3 regions of the Arthrobacter sp. SIMBA_036 genome follow, and region 1 is predicted to be linked to each of the others. Evidence: riboswitches for the same ligand, from Rfam matches in the RefSeq annotation. Region 1 holds a riboswitch; each other region holds the start of a gene.
The links. Region 1 has a riboswitch for thiamine pyrophosphate ahead of SB659_RS13765 (ECF transporter S component). Riboswitches for the same ligand answer to the same signal wherever they lie in the genome.

Region 2: linked by a shared signal. The riboswitch ahead of thiD (bifunctional hydroxymethylpyrimidine kinase/phosphomethylpyrimidine kinase) and the one ahead of SB659_RS13765 (ECF transporter S component) in region 1 are both predicted to bind thiamine pyrophosphate.
Region 3: linked by a shared signal. The riboswitch ahead of thiC (phosphomethylpyrimidine synthase ThiC) and the one ahead of SB659_RS13765 (ECF transporter S component) in region 1 are both predicted to bind thiamine pyrophosphate.

Annotation. Positions count from the first base shown of each region.
Region 1 covers NZ_JAWRXG010000009.1:160,286-167,881, forward strand. The annotation lists gene SB659_RS13760 (ABC transporter ATP-binding protein) at 1-1,483, opposite strand, end outside; gene SB659_RS13765 (ECF transporter S component) at 1,483-2,103, opposite strand; TPP riboswitch at 2,178-2,314, opposite strand; gene SB659_RS13770 (NUDIX hydrolase) at 2,432-3,121, shown strand; gene SB659_RS13775 (DUF4235 domain-containing protein) at 3,184-3,444, shown strand; gene mnhG (monovalent cation/H(+) antiporter subunit G) at 3,441-3,833, opposite strand; gene SB659_RS13785 (monovalent cation/H+ antiporter complex subunit F) at 3,823-4,101, opposite strand; gene SB659_RS13790 (Na+/H+ antiporter subunit E) at 4,098-4,664, opposite strand; gene SB659_RS13795 (Na+/H+ antiporter subunit D) at 4,661-6,241, opposite strand; gene SB659_RS13800 (Na(+)/H(+) antiporter subunit C) at 6,238-6,738, opposite strand; gene SB659_RS13805 (Na+/H+ antiporter subunit A) at 6,735-7,596, opposite strand, start outside.
Region 2 covers NZ_JAWRXG010000008.1:173,926-181,521, forward strand. The annotation lists gene obgE (GTPase ObgE) at 1-254, opposite strand, end outside; gene rpmA (50S ribosomal protein L27) at 387-650, opposite strand; gene rplU (50S ribosomal protein L21) at 710-1,018, opposite strand; gene thiD (bifunctional hydroxymethylpyrimidine kinase/phosphomethylpyrimidine kinase) at 1,510-3,030, opposite strand; TPP riboswitch at 3,020-3,117, opposite strand; gene SB659_RS12700 (Rne/Rng family ribonuclease) at 3,228-6,437, opposite strand; gene SB659_RS12705 (vitamin K epoxide reductase family protein) at 6,906-7,589, shown strand.
Region 3 covers NZ_JAWRXG010000001.1:573,572-581,167, forward strand. The annotation lists gene ffh (signal recognition particle protein) at 1-1,483, shown strand, start outside; gene SB659_RS02645 (alpha/beta fold hydrolase) at 1,529-2,251, shown strand; gene thiC (phosphomethylpyrimidine synthase ThiC) at 2,234-4,057, opposite strand; TPP riboswitch at 4,026-4,133, opposite strand; gene SB659_RS02655 (amidohydrolase family protein) at 4,195-5,295, shown strand; gene SB659_RS02660 (VOC family protein) at 5,374-6,261, shown strand; gene SB659_RS02665 (hypothetical protein) at 6,389-6,826, shown strand; gene rpsP (30S ribosomal protein S16) at 7,068-7,490, shown strand; gene SB659_RS02675 (RNA-binding protein) at 7,492-7,596, shown strand, end outside.

The DNA of each region.
Region 1 (7,596 bases):
CTGACAGGAAGGAGGCAAGCTCCGCCCAGGTGTTCGCATCCTGGCCGAAAGTCGGTTCGTCGAGCACCAGGACCTTGGGGTGCGCGGCCAGCACCGTGGCCACGGACAGCCTGCGCTTCTCCCCGCCGGAGAGAGTGTACGGGTTGGCGTCAACGAGGTGGGTGAGCCTCAACCGCTCAAGCAATTCGTCCACGCGCTCCTGTCCGTGCCCCAAGTGTTTGGGTCCAAACATGAGCTCGTCCAAAACCTTCCCTGTGACGAACTGGTGTTCAGGTTCTTGGAACACCGTTCCGATGCGGGAGATCAGCTGTTCGGCCTTCCACCTGAACGGATCAATTCCCGCTCCCTGGGAAAGCTCGACGGCGGCACTCACCTGGCCGCGCACCGGCGCCAGAAGGCCGGCCAATGTGAGGGCGAACGTGGACTTCCCGGCCCCGTTCGGACCCATGATCGTCAGGGCTTGTCCGGACCTGACCTGCGCAGTGATTCCAGACTGCACAGGGACGGGCGGGATGCTCTTGAAGCCACGGCGGCGGGGCTTTTCGCGGGAAACCGCCAGGTCCTGTGCCGCGAGGAGAAGTTCTGCTGCTCCCGGCTCAGAGTTACCCCGCTCAGAGTGTCCCCGCTCAGAGTGTCCAGTGCGCCGCGCCCGGGTAGGGGGCACGTATCCCGGGACCCACACGCCGGCGGCCATAAGCATGGAGCGCTGTTCGGACAACACTTTGCCGGGGGAACCGTCCGCGAGGACTCCGGGAGCAGCTGACTTCCCAGGTGAGGCTGAAGTCCCGCCGGAGCCCGGTTGCAGCACCACCACTCGGTCCACGAGGTCTTTCCACACGGACACCCGGTGCTCCACCACCACCAAGGTTGCGCCGGTCCTATCAAGGCAGCGGCGGACGGCGTCGCGCACTTCCAAGACCCCTTCGGGATCGAGGTTGGCGGTCGGTTCGTCCAAGAGAATCAGGCCGGGCCGCATGGCCAGGATGCCTGCGAGGGCGAGGCGTTGCTTCTGTCCGCCGGACAGTGCCGCCGTCGGGTGGTCAAGGGCCAAACCCGCACCAGCCGCGGTGCGCAAGCCGACGTCGTCGAGTGCTTCATGAACGCGGGCCCATATCTCCTCCCGCGGCACGCAGAGGTTCTCCGCGCCAAAGGCGACATCGTCCCCCACCCGGGAGAGGACAACCTGCGTTTCGGGGTCCTGCTGCATCAAGCCTGCCCGGCCCCGCTGTGCGCGTGGCGCAACGCCGTCGATCAGCAGCGAACCCGTCTCATCCGAGTCGTCTTCCTCATCACCCAAGACCCCGGCGAGGGCATGCAAAAGGGTGGACTTGCCCGCGCCCGAGGGACCCAGCAACAGCACGCGCTCCCCCGGTTCGATCCGGAGGTCAAGGCCTTGAATGGCCGGCTGGGGCCGCCCGGCATGCCGCCAACCCCAGCCCTCGGCCAGGATGGCGGCAGGCCGCGCGTCGTAGGTGGAACCCATCAGTTGAAGACGGGCTCCGAAGCCGCTTTGCGCGACGCGAACGAGCTCAGCACGCCCGTCGTCGCAAGGCCACGGGTGGCGAGCCACGACAGTGCGCCGGCAATGATCGCCCCGGAAACGGTGGTGAAGATGATGTAGGTCAGCTTGTCGAATGCTTCGTAGGCGATGTTCCAACCCCACGGCAGGAAGCAGTCGTTGAGGCCGCAGAACAAGCCCGCGCCCGCTCCGGCGAGGAGCGCCGTCGGCAGGTTGAACTTCTTGTAGCGGAAGGCGGCGAAGATGAGTTCGGCGCCGAGGCCTTGGAGTACGCCGGAGATCAGCACCGTGGTGCCGTACTGGGAGCCCATGATGAGCTCGCTGGCTGCTGCCACGGTTTCGCAGAACAGCGCCGCGCCCGGTTTACGGATGATGAGTGCTCCCAAGACCGCCGGGATCATCCAACCGCCGGCGATGATGCCGGTCAGTGGAGGATACGTTGCGTCCAGCGGGATGGAGATGATTGCGGCGCCCTGGTCCCAAGCCCAGAAGATCACGCCGCCGGCGATGGCGATAAGGGCCGCCACCACAATGTCTACTACGCGCCAGTTGTAACTGGTCTTCTTCACGTTTACCGTGGTCATTTTTTCTGCCTCCTGAGGTTTACAGGAGGGGAAAGCGCCTGGGTCCCAGCGGCCTGCGCCGCCCTGATCCGGACACTTTGAGAAGCTCGACTCCCTTGCGCCGGTACTAACCGGATCAGGTTCGAGGGTCTGCGGCTGTCCGCACTCTCAGCGCCCTCGCGTCACCTGCATCGCTGCAGGTTACGACGGCGGCGCTCCCCTGTCGTTATGAATCTGCCCTTGTGGGCTGGTTCAGTTTACACCTGCGTTGCGGGGCCCGCTCTCCATGATTACGACGACGTTTTCCCTGCGCAGCGGGCCCCGCAACGAGACCTGAGAGAATGACTCAATGACCAACGTTTCGCGGCACACGACTCCCACCGAAGATGGTGCCCCGCCAAAACCGCGCCTCGCCGCGAGCGTCATCTTGCTCCGCGACGCACCAGGTGGCTTGGAAGTCTTTGTCCAGCACCGTGTCAGCACCATGGATTTCGCCGCCGGCATGGTGGTCTTCCCTGGTGGGCGGGTTGACGCAGCGGATCATGACGGGTGGAACTACCCAGCGGACTTGTTGGCGAGCCATGCCGCGGACTGGCACTTGAGCTCCATCAGCGAAGACCCCGCACAGGCACACAAGATGGCCGGCACCATCCTGGCAGCAGCCATCCGTGAGGTCCAGGAGGAATCCGGGCTAACCCTGGAAGCCGCGAATCTCCGGCCATGGGCCAATTGGATCACCCCTACAGACATGCCCAAGCGATTCGACACTTTCTTCTACGTCGCAAAGCCGGACGCGGGAGCTGACCCGCGGCACCAGACAACGGAGGCGTGGCAGTCCTTGTGGATGCCGGTACAACAGATCCTGGAGGCTGAGGCTGCACACAGCCTCAAGCTCATGCCGCCCACGTACTTCCTGCTCAAGGAAATCGCCGGTTTCGGCTCGGTGGACGCTGTGTGGTCAGCAGAGCACGACGTCGTTCCAGTCCTCGCCGGGCCCGGTTCCCTTGCCGCGTTCCTCAAGGCCCACGCCGGGCCCTAATGGACACGACGGGAAGCCGCAACGAACGGTGGCGCTCCTGCCATTGCCATTAGGCTGGGGGCATGAACTTCCTATTCAAGCTAGTGGGTGCCGGAGTCAGCCTCGGAGCCGGCTTCGTCGGAACCAAACTCGTCAACAAAGGATGGGAAAAGGCCACGGGAAACAAGCCGCCCACAGGCAATGACGACATGGAGACCAGCCTTCGTTCAGCCCTGACGTTCGCGCTGATTTCAGCGTTCGTGAGCACGCTCATCCAGGTTCTCGCAAGCCGGGGCACCCAGCACGCTATCGCCCGCTTCGCCAAGACCCAGGACATCGTCTAGGCATCGGGAGCGGCGCGCTGGATTTCCGCGGCCCGCTGGACCACCGACTCAAGCTCGTCCTTGGTCAGCAGCTCCCGGTGCCCGTGCTTTGTCCGGTACGCCGAGCGGCCCACCATATGGGCTGAGACCGGCACCGTCAGCAGCTGGAAGATCCATGCAACCAACAGCACAGGCCACACCCACCACGTCCTCATCTGCAGCCCGATCGCGGCCAGCATCAGGAACAGGCCCAAAACCTGGGGCTTGGTGGCGGCATGCATGCGGCTCATGAGGTCAGGGAATCGCAGCAGCCCGATGGCGGCGCCCAAGGACATGAGGGCGCCGACCACCAGCAATACAGCGGTCACGCCGTCGATCACTGCGTCCACACCGGTGGCGTCAGGAGTCATTGCTGCGGTCCCTTCGTTCGGCCACGAAACGGGCAACCGTTACTGAGCCGACGAAACCGATGATGGCCAAAGCCACCAGGAGCATCAGGTTGTTCAGGTGTCGGTTAACGGCCATGTCCACCGCCAGCGCGGCACCAAGGATGGCCAGCAACACGTCAGAGGCCAGGACCCTGTCCAGCAAGGACGGGCCGATGGCGATCCGGATGATGGCCCCGGCAGCAGCCAGTCCCAAAATCACCGCTGTGGCAATGAGCACGATGTCCTTCATGCCTTCATCCCTCCCGTTCCTGCAGCCCGTTCCACGTCCAGCGCATCCACTTCCTCCCGGGTGCCCATGATCCGGATCAAACTCGCCTCGATGTTTTGCACATCACGACGGATCTTCGCGATGTCGTCTTCGTTGTAGATGCTCAGGGCGTGCAAGTACAGCGTGGACGTCGACCGGTCCACGTCCACCACCAGCGAGCCGGGGATCAGCGAGATGACATGGCCGGTGGCCGTCACCATGAGGTCCGAATGACTCCGCAACGGAACAGCGACGACGGCGCTGCGCACCTTGGGCCCTTTGGCGATGGCCTGGTACAGCACCAAGAAGCTCGCTGCCGCCACTTTGGCCAGGAAAACGACGGCGAAGGCCCCGGCCCTCACCACGTTGAACCTCCCGCTCAGCTCCACTTGCGGTAGGTAGAAGAGCTTGGCGACCACAATGGCGATGACGGCGCCGAACAACAAATTGCCGGGGCTGAAGTCCCGCCACAGTGCCCCCCAAACGATCACCAACCAGATGAGCAGGGGCAGTTCCTTGCGGAACGCGATGGGATTCCGACTCATTTGGCACCTGCCGTCCGGGGCAGAGGGACCCGCAGCGGCGGAACCTGGACTGAATCGCCCAGGACGGAGTGGATGTAGGCCGTACGGTCCAGCATGATCCGGGCGGATCCGTCCGCAACCTTGAAGAGTGGTCCGGCGAACAGGGTCAATGCCACTCCAACAACTACCAGGGCCACCGTGGATCCGACCATGGTTCGTGGAAGGACTCCGATGTTACCTGGCGTTTTGAGGACCTCGGCCGGGTATTCGGCGTCCTCCGGCCTACGCCAGAAAGCCCTGTTCCACACTCGGGCTATGGCAAGCAAGGTCAACAGGCTGGTGACCACCCCGCCCACCACCAGGGCGATCGCCAACGGGGTTCCAAGTTCGATGCCGGCCTGCATCAGGCCGAGTTTGCCGAGGAAGCCCGAGAACGGCGGAATGCCGGCCAAGTTCATTGCAGGAACGAAGAAGAGCAACGCGAGCAGTGGTGAAAGTTTGGCCAGGCCACCCAAACGGTCGATGGATGAGCTGCCCCCGCGACGCTCTATCAGCCCCGTCACCAGGAAGAGGCTGGTCTGCACCGTGATGTGGTGGGCCACATAAAAGACAGCGGCACCCAGCCCAGCCACCGAACTCATCGCCAAGCCAAACACCATGTAACCGATGTGGCTGACCAGCGTGAAGGAGAGGAGTCGTTTGATGTCGCTCTGCGCTAAGGCGCCAAGGATTCCCACCAGCATGGTCAGCAGCGCCACCACCATCAACGGAACATTGAGGGTGTCGCCGGGAAAAAGCAATGTCTCAGTGCGGACCATGGCGTAAACGCCCACTTTGGTCAGCAAGCCGGCAAAGACTGCCGTCACGGGGGCAGGCGCTGTGGGATACGAGTCCGGAAGCCAGAAGGACAACGGGAAGACGGCTGCTTTGATGCCGAACGCCACCAGCAGCATCACGTGCAACAGGTTCTGCGTTCCTTGGTCCAACGCCGCCAACTTGATGGCCAGGTCCGCGAGCGTCACGGTTCCCGTGGCCCCATAGATCATGGCAATGGCAATAAGGAACAGCACCGATGACACCACGGAAACCACCACATACGTGACACCCGCACGGATGCGTGGGCCGGTACCGCCCAGCGTCATCAGGACATAACTGGCCGTCAGTAGGATTTCGAAGCCGACGTAGAGGTTGAAGAGGTCGCCGGTGAGGAACGCGTTGGACACTCCAGCTACGAGGATCAGGTAGGTGGGGTGGAAGATCGAGACAGGCGCCTCTTCGTCGCCGTCGGCCATGCCTTGTCCCGTGGCGTAAACCAGGACGGCCAGGCTGACCACGCTGGAGACCACGAGCATCAGCGAGGAGAACTGGTCCACCACCAAGACCACGCCCCAAGGGGGGAACCAGCCGCCGAGGGTCACTGACGTTGTACCGCCATTCCACACCGAGGCCAGCAGAACACATTCAAGCAGCAGCGTGGCGCTGAGGACGCTGATGCTGACGGCCCGTTGGGCTGTGTGGTGCCGGATGAGCATAAACGTCAGTGCCGCACCGAGGATGGGCAGGAGGACAGCGAGCGGTGACAGGGTGGCCAGGTTCACGCGCTGCCTCCTTCCTGGGTGGTGGATGAATTGGGGGTTTCCGTGGCGTCCGGTTTGTTCCGGTTTTCCGCACTGGGGGGAATGAGGGCGAACTCGGTGGTTTCCAGCGGGACCACGGCGTCATCCTCGGCGTCGAAACTCGGCGTCTTGGCCACGCGGCGGTCCTCGAGGTCGTCTTGGATCTCGTCCTGCCGGGCCAAGAGCCAGGTCCGGTAAATGATGCCCAGCATGAAAGCGGTCACGGCGAAAGAGATGACGATCGAGGTCAGGATCAACGCCTGCGGCAAGGGGTCGTTATAGGCATCGGGTTTGGTTTCCCGGCTGTACAACGGCGCCAAGCCCGCGTATCCGCCCGTACTGAGGATGAGGATGTTGGTGGCGTTGGCCAGCAACATCAACCCCAGCAATACCCGGGTGAGGCTGCGCTCAAGGATCAAGTAGATCCCGCAGGCGTAGAGGACGCCCATGATGATCAGCAGGGTCAGGTTGATGCTCATGCGTGGCCCTTCCCGGTGGCCGCGATTTCGGCGGCTTCGGCAGCTTCGGCGGAATCGGCGGCATCGTTCTCGGTGAGCGGTGCATCCGCTCCTTCAAAGTGCTCGTCGATTTCAGCACCAAGGCTTCGGAGGACGTCCAGTGCCAGGCCCACCACCACGATGTAGACGCCGATATCGAACACGGTGGAGCTGACGAACTTGATGTCGCCAAAAACGGGCAGCCAAAACTCGATAATGGCGCTTTGGAACACCTGTCCGCCTAGGAACAACGGCACCAGTCCGGACGCTGCCGCCGTCGCAAGTCCCGTTCCCAAAAGGGTTCCGGCACTGACCGTGGCGGCCTCGCTCAACTCGAAGCGCCCGCCCGCCAAGTAGCGGATAGTGAGGGCCAACCCGGCTGTCAGGCCCCCGGCGAAACCGCCGCCCGGGAGGTTATGGCCTGCCAGGAGCAAGTAGATGGAGAAGACGATCATCGAATGGAAGATGAGGCGGGTCACTACTTCGAAGATGATCGATCGACGTTCTGGTGCCAAAGTCCTGCCCGCCACAAGCCACGCGTCGCGGCTGACATCGCTGAATTTCCGCGCCACCGCCAGCGTTGCGCTTGCCCGGGTACCACGGTCGACGGCGGTCCGGCGCCCCACGCTGCCTTCCGGAACCGTCTCGGAGGTCTTAATCCGCTCGCCCCGGCTTCGGACGAAAATCAGGCTTGCAACGCCCGTCGCGGCAATGGCCAGTACGGAGATCTCCCCGAAAGTGTCCCAAGCCCGGATGTCCACGAGCGTCACATTGACCACGTTGAGGCCGCCACCGCCTTTGTACGCCAGTTGCGGGAAGTCCAGTGAAACAGGCGTCGCC
Region 2 (7,596 bases), on a different contig from region 1:
TCACCGTTCTTGCCACCGCGCCAGTCACCCATGCCCGGACCACCGTTGGTGGCGTGGCGGTGAGGCGCATGGTGGTAGTCAAGCAGCGTGGTGGTTTGGGAGGAAACGCGAAGGATCACGTCACCGCCGTTGCCGCCGTTACCGCCGTCGGGACCGCCGAGCGGCTTGAATTTTTCCCGCTTAACAGAGACACAGCCGTGGCCGCCGGTACCGCCGGATACGTGCAGGACTACCCGGTCTACAAAGCTCGCCACGTGGATCTCCTCAATTGCTGTTCCCAGCGCTGTTGCATACCAGCACGCCGGAGCGTCCTAGTCGATTGTAATGCGGTTAAAAGAACGGTGGAGCGGGCCCATTGGCCCGCCCCACCGGTTCAGATCTTGTTGTTACTCTGCAGCTGCAGCAGCAACAATGTTCACTACGCGACGGCCACGGCGAGTACCAAACTCGACAGCACCTGCCTGCAATGCGAACAGGGTGTCGTCGCCACCGCGACCGACGCCTGCACCGGGGTGGAAGTGGGTCCCACGCTGGCGAACGATGATTTCGCCGGCCGAAACTACCTGACCACCGAAGCGCTTGACGCCCAGGTACTGTGCGTTGGAGTCACGACCGTTGCGAGTGGAACTCGCGCCTTTTTTGTGTGCCATTTGGAATGCCTGCCTCTAAATTTCTGGGGAAACTGAAAATCTGAACAGAGTAACGAAAGTTACGCGATGCTCGTGATCTTGATCTTGGTCAGTTCCTGACGGTGACCCTGGCGCTTCTTGTAGCCGGTCTTGTTCTTGAACTTCTGGATGACGATCTTGGGGCCACGGAGGTCCTCAAGGATCTCAGCCGTAACCGTGACCTTGGCCAGGTCCGCAGCAGCGGACGTGACCTTGTCGCCGTCAACCAGCAGCAAGGCGGGCAGCTCAAGCGTGCTGCCAGCTCCACCGGGGACGCGGTTCAGCGTTACGTAGTCTCCAACGGAAACTTTTTCTTGGCGGCCGCCTGCGCGGACAATCGCGTACACCACTTGGGCACTCACTTCTCTCGACGTTTCTTACTAAATTTGCGTGCGGAACCTTTAACTGGAATCAGGCTTGGTTCGCGCTGTGCCTCAACGCCGTGGACTTCTGATCGAAGCCCGCGAGTCATCCCATGAACAATTCCAAGGGGCATAACCCAAGTGTTGGCGTAAGCACCGAAGATCAAGATTACGCTAGTTTGACCTTCAGCTGCAAATGAGGCCGGGTCCGGAGGCTACCCCGTGACCCGCATCACCAGTGGTATCGGACTCTCCCGGCACCGTGCCCGTCTAGCCTACAGGGTGATTGACCATTCGGACGATTCAACGCCCCGGCGCGCCGTCGGAAAGCCCGCGCGCCGTCGGAAAGCCCGCGCGCCGTCGGAAAGCCCGCGCGCCGTCGGAAAGCCCGCGCGCCGTGGGAAAGCCCGCGCGCCGTGGGAAAGCCCGCGCGCCGTGGGAAAGCCCGCGCGCCGTGGGAAAGCCTTCCCGCCGTTTCCTCAGGAGTAGAGCCTCGGCGCGTCGAAGAAGGCTGTCTCGTATCGGCAGGACTGCCTAAACGCCTCCACCATGGCCTCGCGTTCGCGGGGGGAAGCTGCCGACGCCGCTGCGTCGGTGAAGTCGATGGCCTTCCGGGTGGCCGCGGCAAAACCTTCATCTGCGTAGGTAGCCAGCCACGCTGCGTAAGGATGGGCGGGGTTCGCGCCGTCATCGATGTAAGCCGAGTGCAGCTGCTGTCCCACCTCGGCATAGAGCCAGTAGCAGGGCAGCACTGCGGCCAGCACCACTGCGTAGCTGCCAGATGATGTGGCGGCCAGCAGGTGGTCCACGTAGGACTTGGTGACAGGCCCGGTTATGGTTGTCGCCGTCCTGGTGCTCAACCAGTTCCTGTGCAGCTCTGACTCGACCTCCAAGCACATCTGCGATCCCCGGGCCCAGAACAATTGCTCCTCCTCGGTGGGGGCAAGTGCGCCGGCCCGGGCCAGCACCCTTGAGTAGCCGTTGAGGTAGAGGGCGTCCTGGGCGAGGTAGTACGTGAATTCCGTTTCGTCGAGCGCTCCGGACTGGATGCCCTGGATGAAGCTGAGTCCGTAAATCGCCTCCAATTCAGGTAGCGCTTCCTGCCACAGAACATTGGCAAACTCCCCCCGCTGGAGCCCTGTGTGGAGATGGTGGAAGTGGTGCACAGGGCCTTTCCCGTGGCCTACTCCGAGCACGTCGGACGTAGCCAACGCCTGAAGCAACCATGGTTTCACTTCGCGCAGGGAGGCCTCCCAGTTACCGGTGCGGACCTGGACTGTGGCTAATGCCGATGACAGCGAGCATCCGGTCCCGTGGCTGTTTTCTGTCTCCACCCTGGCGCCGGCTACTTCGATGACGTCTTGGCCGAGGAGACCTGTGGTGTTAACCAGGGCGTCGGGGCATTCACTACCGGCCAGGTGGCCTCCCTTGACCAACACCGTGTTTCCGTACTCGGCGGCCAGGCGCTTGCCTTGGTCCAGCGCCGCAGCCCAGTCCGTTGCCTCGGGCTCCCCCAACAGGACGGCGAGCTCAGGGAGGTTTGGGGTAATGAGGTCCGCCAGGGGCAGGAGTTCCCGCAATGCTGACTCTGAGGATTCGCGCAGGAGCCTGTCACCGCTGGAAGCAACCATCACCGGATCTATCACCACGACGGCGGGACGCGCCTTTTCGATCCAAGCCCGAACCTCATTGATCACGGCGACGTCGCCGAGCATGCCAACCTTGACGGCGTCGACGGCGATATCGTCTCCGATGGCATCCAACTGTTGACGCAAGAACTCAACAGGGGGGACATGCACGGCACGGACGCCCATGGTGTTCTGTGCTGTCAAAGCCGTGATGGCCGCCATCCCATAGCCTCCCTGCGCAGCGATGCTCTTGAGGTCCGCCTGTATCCCGGCGCCACCGGACGGATCGGAACCCGCGATGCTCAGCACGCGCGGTATGGAGCGACGCGAAAGGTTCAAAGGGTAAATGGCAGGGTATGGCGACGTTGTCATGGGACATCCCTTCGCCGGTGCTAACCGGACAGGTTCAACGGGTCTGGATCTCAGCCTGGCCTAATGCCGGCACCCCGTGTCAGTTCCCCAGCTTAACGGCCAATTCTGCCGCTGGGTAATTCGGAACCGCGACCGGAACTGCAAAGGACCCGGCAACTCCGCGTAGGCGGAGTTGCCGGGTCCTTCAGGTGTTTGCGCTACAGTTCCGACGCCGGTACGCCGACTCCGAGGATGATGGGCTCATCCGACGAAGCTTTCTTGGCGGGCTCGGCCGGAGCCTTTGCCTCGTGGGCCGATCCGCCGGAAGCGGCGCCCACTGTGTGCTCCACGCTTGTCTCGTTGGCAGCACCTTGGGCCCTGCTGGCGCTGCGGTTACGGCGGCCACGGCGCGACCCGGAAGCAGGCGCACGGCCCAGATCCTGCTGCGGGGCGGGAGCCGACGTTTCGGGCTCCGCTGCGGCGGGGGCCTGTTCAGCCGGTTCCTGTCCTGCGGGTGCCTGTCCTGCGTGTGTTTGTTCTGCGGACGCCGGAGCGTCTCCCAGATGAGAGAAAGCCTCAGCCAAAAGGTCCAAGCTCATGGCTGGCTTTGCCACTGGCTCCTCGTGGTGTTCGACGAACGGAAGGGCGACTTCCTCGCCGCCAAATCGCAGAACCGGGGTTGAACGGGTCTCGGAGACGTCGCTCGCGGCAGGCTCTGCATCGGGCAGCCCGGCCTGGGTGGTTCCCGAAACGGGCTCGCCGGATTCGCCTTGGCGGTGCGCCAGCTCCTCGGTGCGGTGAACCTCGTCGTCGTGCAGGTGCGCGGCATGTGCCGCAGCTGCGATAGTTGCCAGCGCCGCCCTTGTGGCCTCCGCCTTGGCTTGGCGCACCGGGTCCTGGCTTTCCGTGGGTGCCGAAGGTGCCGGCGCAGGCATGTGGGCTGGAACAGCGGCTTCCGCTGGCCCTTGTCCCCCACCCTTGCCGCGGCGACGCTTGCGATCGGTCCGGGCAGCGGGAGGTTGGGCCTCGGCGCTCGGCCGGTGATGCTCGGCTGCCACCACGTTGGCGCGGCGGTGTTCCACAGGTTCGTCATGGGTCACGATGCCACGGCCGGCGCAGTGTTCACACTGCTCGCCAAAGACCTCAAGGAGGCCGGTTCCCATGCGTTTGCGGGTCATCTGGACCAGCCCGAGGGAAGTCACCTCTGCCACTTGGTGCTTGGTACGGTCCCGCCCGAGGCACTCCACCATGCGCCGGAGAACCAAGTCACGGTTGGACTCCAGCACCATGTCGATGAAGTCGATCACGATAATGCCGCCGATGTCCCGCAGGCGTAGCTGGCGCACTACTTCTTCAGCAGCTTCGAGGTTGTTCTTGGTGACCGTTTCCTCAAGGTTTCCGCCGCTGCCGGTGAACTTGCCGGTGTTGACGTCCACCACGGTCATCGCCTCGGTGCGGTCGATGACCAAAGAGCCACCGGAGGGGAGGAAGACCTTACGCTCGAGTGCCTTGTGGATCTGCTCGTCGATGCGCCAGGCAGCAAAAATATCCTGGTCCTTGGTCCACTTTTCCAACCGTCCCACCAAGTCCGGTGCAACGTAGGTCACGTAGGCCTCGATGGTGTCCCATGCGTCGTCGCCCGAGACAATCAGCTTGGAGAAGTCCTCGTTGAAGACGTCGCGGACAACCTTAATAGTGAGGTCCGGTTCGCCGTAGAGCAGTTCCGGCGCCAAAACTTTGGTTGAGGACGCTTGGCCCTCGATGCCATCCCACTGTGCGCGCAGGCGGTTGATGTCATGGGTCAACTCTTCTTCCGAGGCTCCCTCGGCAGCTGTCCGGACGATGACGCCGGCGTGTTCCGGCAAGCGGTCCTTCAGGATGCGCTTGAGGCGGTTGCGTTCGACGTCGGGAAGCTTGCGTGAAATACCGGTCATCGAACCGCCCGGCACGTACACCAGGTAGCGCCCGGGCAGGGAGATCTGGCTTGTCAGCCTGGCGCCCTTGTGTCCCACCGGGTCCTTGGTCACCTGGACCAGCACGGAGTCACCGGACTTCAGCGCGTTTTCGATCCGGCGGGGTTGGCCTTCGAGGTTGACGGCGTCCCAGTTGACCTCGCCTGCGTACAGCACGGCATTCCGGCCGCGTCCGATGTCAACAAAGGCAGCTTCCATGGAGGGCAGCACGTTCTGGACCTTGCCCAAATAGACGTTCCCGATCAGGGAGTCCTGCTGGGTTTTGGACACGAAGTGCTCAGCCAGCACGCCATCCTCGAGGACGGCAATCTGAATCCTGTCGTCGCGCTGACGGACGATCATTTGCCGGTCCACAGACTCACGGCGGGCAAGGAACTCCGCCTCCGTGATGACCTGGCGGCGGCGTCCGGTCTCGCGGGACTCACGGCGCCTTTGTTTCTTGGCCTCAAGCCGCGTGGATCCCTTGACGCTGGTGACGCGGTTGGACGGAGCAGTCTCCGTGACCGGGCGCGGCGCGCGGACCCGTGTCACCGTGTTGGGCGGGTCGTCATCGGTCCCACCGGTCAGTTCGAGGTCTTGGTCTCCACGGCGACGACGGCGACGACGACGCGACGTCACGCCCTCCTCAAGTGCCTCCGCTTCCGGGGCGTCCTCATCATCGGACTCGGGCTCAGCGGAATCCTCGGGAGCGTCGTTCTCATCCCGTTCGGTCCCCCGACGGCCCCTGCGGCCACGGCTGCGGCGACGACGGCGGCTGCCCGCATCTTCAAGCTCGTCGTCCGCCACGACCTCAGCCGCTTCTTCCGGCTCGCTCGGCTTATCCTCCGGCGTCGCAACTCGCGGCACGGTCGTCAGGTCGGGGGCCTGGAAAATCATGGACGTGATGGAGACCGGCTCAAGGAAGAGGGACGTCGAGGCGGACGCAGTTGCTTCCTGCTCCTGTGTTGGTTCCTGTTCCGGTGCTGCTTCCTGTTCCGGGGCGGGGGTCTGCTCTGGTGCCGGTGCCTGCGTGTCTGCTGCAGTCGGCGTCGTTATTTCCGCCGCCTCTTCAGGGGCAGGTTCTTCCGCTACAGGCGCCTCTGCGGCCTCGACCTTGGGCTTTGCGGTCCGACGACGGCGTACTGGCTTTTCGGGGGCAGCGTCAGCAGGCGCTTCCGGCTGGGATTCGGCAGCAGCTTCGGGCACGGCGGCGGCTTCCTCGCCCAAACCAGGCAACGGCTCTGTGGGCTCGGCCTTCTTGCGGGGCCTGGTCCTGCGAACGGGCGCGGGGGCCCCGGCAATGGGCTCCTCGGCCCCAGCCTCGACGACTGGTGTTTCCGTCGTCGAGTCCGCGGCGGACTCTACTGTCGCCCTTGGCGCAGCCTTGCGGCGGGACCGGGTGACCTTCTTCGGCACGTCCGCGGTTTCCGCGGGGGCTGCTTCGTCGTTAACAGCTACAACTTGGTCATTATCCATATGTGGCAACGCTCCTGCCCCAGCGACGCCGCCACATCCGGCGCCCGGTGGGGCATTTATTGTCAAAACCCGCAGGCGTTGACAGAAGTCAGTAGTATGCCTTCCGGTTCGCACCATCATTGGGGTGCGGCAGCCCTCGAAGGCCGGTAGTTTTGCTCCGAAACCCGTTGTTTTGCTTTAACAACCAGGTGCCGTCCAGCGTTCTGGCGGGCCTACCTAGGATCACCAGATCCGGGCATGCCCTGCTCATGCTGGCGGTCTTGGGAACAAGCCACCGGACCGGAACCCGCATGTGGATCGGCTTCCAGCCATGTTCATTCTCTCACATCACCACGTAGTTCAACGGAAGCCCGCTGTGTCGCCTCGCTGTGAATGGCCCGGGGTTGCCCCCAGCCTCTACCGTTAGAATCCTCCCAAGAGCCGTTCCGGGGCAGGCCGGGCCACTTTTTGAAAAGGACTACATCCGCGATGCCAAGCACCGCCAGGGAAAACCTAGGCAATCAAGCTTCCACCAGGGCAGAAAACACGTCCAGCCAAGCTGAGGCGGCACCGAAGTCACTGCCCCGGATGGTTCGGGATAAGCCGTTTGGCTGGCTGTTGCTCATTACCGGCATTATCGGTTGGCTCGCTTCCGGGGACTTGGTCTTGGAAAAGCTCGATGTGCTCAAGGACCCCAACCACATCACCGTCTGCGATGTGAATCCCTGGGTTTCCTGCGGGGAAGTGATGAAGACGCCGCAGAGCTCGGTGTTCGGATTCCCCAACATGTTCATCGGAATCGTTGCTTTCGCCATCATCATCACCACCGCCATGGGACTTCTGGCCGGTGCAAAGTTCGCGCGCTGGTACTGGTTGGGCCTGCAAACAGGTGTGACCCTCGGGTTCATCTTCGTTGTATGGCTATGGTCCCAAGCCCTGTACGTCATCAACATACTTTGCCCGCTCTGCATGGTGGTCTGGTCCATCATGATCCCCTTGTTTGTCTGGGTGACCATCCGGAACATCTCCCACGGAGTCATCCCGGCTCCTGCCGGTCTGGTAAAACTGCTCGGCGATACAGGGTGGATCATCGTGGCGCTGCTTTACGTAGCCGTCATCGCCACGATCTTCTTCGCTTTCCTCCACGTGTTTGCCGGCACCTCCGGTTACTGACCCCTCC
Region 3 (7,596 bases), on a different contig from region 1:
GATCCGCCGCGCCCTGTTGGACGCGGACGTTGCCGTATCTGTGGTCCGCGAGTTCACATCGCGCGTCCGCGAACGTGCACTCGGTGCCGAGGTCTCTGGTGCCCTGAATCCCAGCCAGCAGATCGTCAAGATCGTCAACGAGGAACTCGTGGAGATCCTTGGCGGCGAAACCCGGCGTATCCGCTTGGCCAAGACAGGCCCCACGGTCATCATGCTCGCGGGCCTCCAAGGTGCGGGTAAGACCACCCTTGCCGGCAAGCTGTCCAAGTGGCTCAAGGCCCAGGGCCACAGCCCCATGCTGGTCGCTTGCGACCTCCAGCGTCCCAACGCCGTGACCCAACTGCAGGTAGTTGGCCAACGCGCCGGTGTCCCGGTGTTTGCACCGCACCCGGGCGCCACGTCCGAGCTTGAGCACCCGGCCGGGGACCCTGTTGCTGTCGCCAAGGCCGGCGTCGAAGAAGCGCGCCAGAAGCTGCACGACGTCGTCATTGTTGACACCGCCGGGCGCCTCGGCGTCGACGCGGAGATGATGGACCAGGCCCGCCGGATCCGCCAAGCGATCATCCCCAACGAAGTCCTGTTCGTGATCGATTCCATGATCGGCCAGGACGCCGTCAACACGGCCCTGGCGTTTGACGAAGGCGTTAACTTCACGGGCATCGTCTTGTCCAAGCTCGACGGCGATGCGCGCGGCGGCGCGGCGCTGTCCGTGGCATCCGTTACCGGCAAGCCGGTGATGTTCGCGTCCACTGGCGAAGGCCTGGATGACTTCGAACTCTTCCACCCGGACCGCATGGCTTCGCGGATTCTTGACATGGGCGATGTCCTCACCCTGATCGAGCAGGCTGAGAAGGCCTGGGACAAAGATGAAGCCGCGAGGATGGCGAAGAAGTTCGCCGACCAGGAAGACTTCACCCTGGACGACTTCCTGGCCCAGATGCAGCAGATCCGCAACATGGGCTCCATGAAGAAAATGCTCATGATGATGCCGGGCGCCCAGAACATCCGTCAGCAGTTGGAGAACTTCGACGAACGGGAAATCGACCGGGTCGAAGCCATCGTCCGCTCCATGACTCCGCACGAGCGGGTAGCCCCCAAGATCATCAACGGCTCGCGTCGTGCCAGGATTGCCAAGGGCTCGGGCGTGCACGTTTCCGAGGTCAATGGTCTCTTGGAACGTTTTGGCCAAGCCCAGAAGATGATGAAGAAGCTTGCCCAGGGCGGCGGGATGCCAGGGATGCCCGGCATCCCCGGTCTTGGTGGCCCAGGCGGCGGCCGTAAGGGCGGCAAGAACGCGCCGAAGAAAAAGCCGCGTTCAGGCAACCCGGCCAAGGCGGCCCAGGAACTGCGCGAGGCCGAGGCCAAGCGGGCCAACGCATCCGCAGCAGCACCTACCGGCGCCGCTTTCGGTCAGAACATGGCAGACTTCGATCCGTCTTCGCTCAATCTTCCCAAGGGTTTCGACAAGTTCCTGGGTAAGTAACCCGGTACATCACTGGATGTCCCGGCCGTGGAATAGGCTGATCGAATGCATAAGCAGCGCGTAGTCTTCGTTCACGGCTTGGGCAGCTTTGGCGCTGCGGCGTGGCCGAAGCAGCACGGCATGGCTTTGGCTTATGACGCACTTTTCCTGCGTCGGCACGGTTTTGACGCCCGTGCCGAACCGCTCGCCTCTGACGTCGCGGCAGATGTTGCCATCCTCGTCAACGCGCTGAAGGATGCCGGTGGGGGCCACGTCGTTGCACATGAGCAAGGCGCCATTTCTGCCATGGTGGCGGCAGTTGAACGGCCTGACCTGGTCTACTCGCTTTCGCTGGTTGAGCCGGCTTGCTTGTCGCTGACGGCGGAACTCCCGGCCACGGCCTCCCACAGGGCGCTCATGGAGCCCCTGTTCGAGGTGCGGACGCAACTGAACGACGTCGATTATCCACGCGAGTATTTTCGGCGGGCATTCTCTGCCGAAACCGGTGAGGTGGACACCCCGGAGGCCTTGCGCGCTGCCCGAAGGCTCAGGTTGCAAGCACCGCCCTGGGAAGCGCCCCTGCACATCGTTCCCGGGGTTCCTACCTTGGTCCTTACCGGTGGCTGGGAGCCGTTGTATGAAGAGATTGCCGGCTACCTGCGGGAGACCGGTGCCCTCCACCGCGTAGCAGCAGGCGGGCACCGGCCCCAGGATTCCATCGACGGCGACCGGGTTATCCGGTCCTTCGTCGCGGACGTCGCGCGGGCAATGTCAGTTCAGGCGTCCTGAGTCGTCGCCTGCCGCGGAAGGCACTTCAAGTTCGGGCAGATAAACCTTCCCACCCGCAGCAAGGAATTCCTGGCTCTTTTCGCGCATCCCGGCATAAATTCCCGCGATGGCTTCCTGTGACTGGGCTGAGCCGAATTCATCGCGGATGTCCTGGCTGATTCGCATGGAACAGAACTTGGGGCCGCACATCGAGCAAAAGTGGGCGGTCTTTGCGGGCTCCGCAGGGAGGGTTTCGTCGTGGAAGGACTCTGCAGTGACAGGGTCCAGGGACAGTGCGAACTGGTCCCGCCAGCGGAACTCGAAGCGTGCCTTGGAGAGCGCGTCATCCCGCTCGCTGGCCCCTGGGTGCCCCTTGGCAAGGTCAGCGGCGTGGGCCGCGATCTTGTAGGTGATCACCCCGGTCTTCACGTCGTCCCTGTTGGGTAGCCCAAGGTGTTCCTTCGGGGTCACGTAGCAGAGCATGGCGGTGCCGTAGCGGGCGATTTCGGTGGCGCCGATGGCAGAGGTGATGTGGTCATACCCGGGCGCGATGTCCGTGACCAACGGGCCCAGAGTGTAGAACGGTGCCCCCTTGCAGAGTTCCTGTTGGCGCTCCACATTTTCGCGGACCAAGTGGAAGGGGATGTGGCCGGGGCCTTCCACCATGACCTGGACATCGAACTCCCACGCGCGGTGGGTCAGTTCTGCCAATGTGTCCAGTTCCGCGAACTGCGCGGCGTCGTTGGCATCGGCGATGGAGCCAGGCCGCAGGCCATCACCGAGGGAGAACGCGACGTCGTACTGGGCGAAAATCCGGCACAGCTCGTCGAAGTGGGTGTACAAGAAGTTCTCCTGGTGGTGCGCAAGGCACCAGCCCGCCATGATCGAGCCACCACGGGACACTATGCCCGTCACCCGGTTGGCGGTCAGCGGCACGTACCGCAACAGGACGCCGGCATGGATGGTCATGTAATCCACGCCTTGTTCGCACTGTTCAATCACGGTGTCGCGGAAGATCTCCCACGTCAGCTTGTTCGCTTCGCCGTTAACCTTCTCCAGCGCTTGGTAGATCGGCACCGTTCCGATCGGTACGGGGGAGTTGCGGACGATCCATTCGCGGGTGGTGTGGATGTCATCGCCCGTGGATAGGTCCATGACCGTGTCCGCACCCCACTGCGTGGCCCACTGCAATTTGTCGACTTCGTCCCTGATGGAACTTGTGACTGCGGAGTTTCCGATGTTGGCATTGATTTTCACCAGGAAAGCCTTGCCGATAATCATCGGCTCGGACTCGGGGTGGTTGATGTTGCTGAGGATGATGGCACGCCCGGCTGCAACTTCACTCCTGACAAGTTCCACATCGCAGTTTTCCCGGAGCGCCACGAACCGCATTTCCGGGGTGACGATTCCTTGCCGCGCGTAGTGCATCTGCGTGACGGTCCTGCCCTCGACGGCGCGGCGGGGCACAGGTTGCGTGCCCTTCCACTCAGCCGAGGCAGCTCCGCGGCGAACGGCGGACTTCCCGTCGTCGAGCAGGTTCCGGCCACGCCCCGAATACACTTCCGTGTCGCCTCGGGACTGAATCCATGGGGCCCTGAAGGGTTCAAGACCCACCACTGGGTCACTGCCAGGACCCGCTGTGCGGTATACCTGCAAGGGAGGGTTGGGGTCGCCGTTGGGAGAGGACTCCAGTGCGATCTCGGTGACGGGGACCCGGATGTCGTGCCCGGGATCCTCAAGATAGGCCAGCGAGTGTGACTGGGATTGGGCAGGGTTGTGCTGTGTTTCGGTGTTACTCAAGGGACTGCTCACTTCCTTCGCCGGCATTACCCGGACAGGTTCAACGGTCGCAGACTGCATCAGTCCGATCTCAGCCCCTGCAGGGGCACCCGTGTGGTCGTAGATGAAGCTATCACAGCCTTGAGGGACGTCCCAGCCCTGGGGGTCCGGACTAGGCTTTTGCCATGGCCAACATCATCGAATTCTCCGGACCCGTGCTCGTCTCGGCCGACCAGGAACGGCGAGGGCTGTGGTCAGTGGATGGCCAGCTGACTTTTGACCGGCCTTCGGCTCCTCCGGACGCGGTGTTGGACGGTTGGGTCCTGCCGGGATTCGTTGACGCCCATTGCCACATCGGGCTCGGAGTGGGCGGGGCGGTTGATGAGCAAACCACACTCGCCCAGGCCCAAGCGGACCTCGACGCCGGGACGCTGCTGATCCGTGACGCCGGATCGCCAACCGATACCCGCTGGGTCCAGCAACGGGAGGACTTGCCTCGCTTGCTGAGGGCTGGCCGGCACATCGCCCGGAGCCGGCGCTACCTGCGGGGCTTGGGCCGTGAGATTGAACCGTCCGAACTTGTCGAAACAGTCCGCAAGGAGGCACGCGACGGCGATGGCTGGGTCAAGCTCGTTGGTGACTGGATCGACCGGGACATGGGGGATCTAGCGTCCTCTTTTCCTGCAAAAACCGTCAAGGACGCCATCGCTGCAGCCCATGACGAAGGAGCCCGGGTCACGGCCCATTGCTTCGCCGAGGGCACCATCGATGAGATGCTCGACGCCGATATCGACTGCATCGAGCACGCTACGGGGCTACTGCCGCGGCACATTCCCCGCTTGGTGGAGCAATCCGTTCCGATCGTCCCCACGTTGGTTAATATCGCCACCTTTCCCGATATCGCAGACCAGGCAGCAGGTAAATTTCCTGCGTACGCCCAGCGCATGGTCCGGCTGTGGAAGCGGAGGCGGGAACGTGTGGCAGAAGCCTTCGAAGCGGGGGTGGCGATCTATACCGGCACGGATGCCGGCAGCGTTATCAAGCACGGCAGGATCGCGGATGAGATGGCGGAACTGCACGACGCCGGCCTTCCGCCACTGGCCGTCTTGGAGGCTGCAACGTGGGGCGCGCGGAGATGGCTCGGGGCCCAAGGCATTGCGGAAGGTGCCAGTGCCGACGTCGTCGTGTGCGATGCCGATCCCAGGCGCCAACTGGACACTGTTTCATCGCTCCGGCACGTAGTGCTCAGGGGAAAAATCGTGTTGAGGCGAAACGCCGTTCTTTAGGAATAAATTGAAGCTTCAAGTAATTTAGAAGGATAGAAGGTGCCGAAAGGGCGGCAACCTCGGAACCAGGAGCTTCACATGAGCACATCATCAACCACAGGACTATCCAACCAGGATCTCCTTCCAGCGGAACTCACCATGGGCACCGTCATGCTCAAGGTGGGCGACATGACGCTCATGAGTGACTATTACCAGCGCGCGCTCGGTTTGGACGTTGTGGCTGAGCAGGACGGCGGCCTGTACCTGGGCCGCGTGGGCAAGCCCGTGGTGCACCTGGCGCCCGCGTCGGGGCTGCTCCTTCCCGGCCGTGGCGAGGCCGGGCTCTTCCATACTGCGATTCTCTTCGAAGACCAGCCTTCGCTGGCTGCCACCATTGCAACCGCAGCCGAGTATGAGCCGCGGGCGTTCGTGGGCAGTGCCGACCATCTAGTGAGCGAAGCTTTCTATTTCACCGATCCCGAGGGCAATGGCATCGAGCTCTATTACGACAAGCCGCGCGAAGTGTGGCAGTGGGACGGCAAGAACGTGGTGATGGACAATGTCACCTTGCCGCCACAACGATTCCTTCAGCAGCACCTGAGCGAGGCGGCGGTGACGGGGCAGCGACAGGCTGCCGCCGGCGTCGGGCATGTCCACCTGCAAGTAGGCGACGTCCAGACCGCGCAGGATTTCTACGTTGGGACCCTTGGTTTCGAACGGACCGCCGGCTGGCACGGCCAGGCACTGTTCGTCTCCGCGGGTGGCTATCACCATCACATGGCCATGAACGTTTGGAACAGCAGGGGCGCCGGACCGCGTAAAGATACCTTGGGGCTGGGCGAAGTACTGATCGAAGTGCCGGCGAATGATGACGTCGCAGCCCTGGCTGATCGGCTCAAGGTGGCCGGAATCGACCATCACCACACCGGCTCCGAGCTCCGTTTTGACGATCCTTGGCGGAACAAGCTGCGCGTCGCTGTTCGCTGAGCCAAGCGTCAGCCCATGGAGGGGGAGGGTGCTCCGCACTGCACTAGGCTGGGCATTGACGTCACCGGACTCCGTGCGGGCCGGATGTCGTCGCCCCGTCAGCACGAACGAATGAGAGTACTCTCCCATGGGCTTTGCCGAAATATTTGTAGCCACCCACGCTGAAGCACTCAAGCGCGCCGCCGCCTTGGACCGGGGAGCTGAAGCTGCCGGTCCCGCCGTCAGGATCAATGGCATCACGGATTTTGAGGTTGAGCAGTTGGGAGACCTTGCCGGCCAGGCCGTGCATGCTGCTGGGGCCGACTACGAACTCGCGCTCGTCGATGTCACCAGCGACGCACTTCTGGGCGTCCCGGAGGCCATGGTCAAGGCGCTCGCCGAACTCCTCACCTACGAGAACGAAGGCGATGGCAATGTCCTCGATGACGTTGCCGTGGCTTGGGCCGAGCAGGATGACATGCCTTTCGACGCCGCCGCATCGCGACAATACGTCCAGCAATTGGCGGCCCTGGCGACTGACGTCGAAAAGACCGATCGTGCCGGTCTCTACGTCTGGTCCGTCTGAGGGAAGTGTTGCCTTCTCCCGAATTAGCGACTTTCAGCAGGCTGTAGTGACCAATCACACACGGCCGTCTGTGGCCTAAGTCGTAATCGTTCCGGTCATCTGGCACAATAGACAGGTACTCGATCGGCGCGGCCCCTCTCTCCGTGCTCGTATCTTGTCCTTCGAACCGTCAAGTATGGCCCGCCCCACGGGTGCAGAACGTCGGGTTCAACTCTTTTCAGAAACAGGAGTGACCACAAAAGTGGCCGTAAAGATTCGCCTTAAGCGCTTCGGTAAGATGCGCGCACCGTACTACCGCATTGTCGTCATGGATGCCCGCGCCAAGCGCGATGGCCGTGCCATTGAAGAAATCGGCAAGTACCACCCCACTGAAGAGCCGTCGTACATCGAGGTCGCTTCCGAGCGCGCCCAGTACTGGCTCTCCGTTGGCGCCCAGCCCACTGAGCAGGTTGCAGCGATCCTCAAGATCACTGGTGACTGGCAGAAGTTCAAGGGCCTGCCGGGCCAGGAAGGCACCCTGAAGACCAAAGCTCCGAAGGAAGCCTTCGTAGCACCGGAGAAGGGTTCCGTTATTATCCCGGAAGCCATCACCAAGAAGGCCAAGAAGGACGAGGCCGCTGAGGCTCCGGCCGAGGCTGAAGCAGAGACCACCGAGGCTGAGTAAGTTGCTGGCAGAAGCGCTCGAGCACTTGGTTCGTGGGATCGTTGACAGCCCTGAGGATGTCAAGGTCAGCGCCAAGAACAACCGCCGTGGGGAGTCCCTCGAGGTG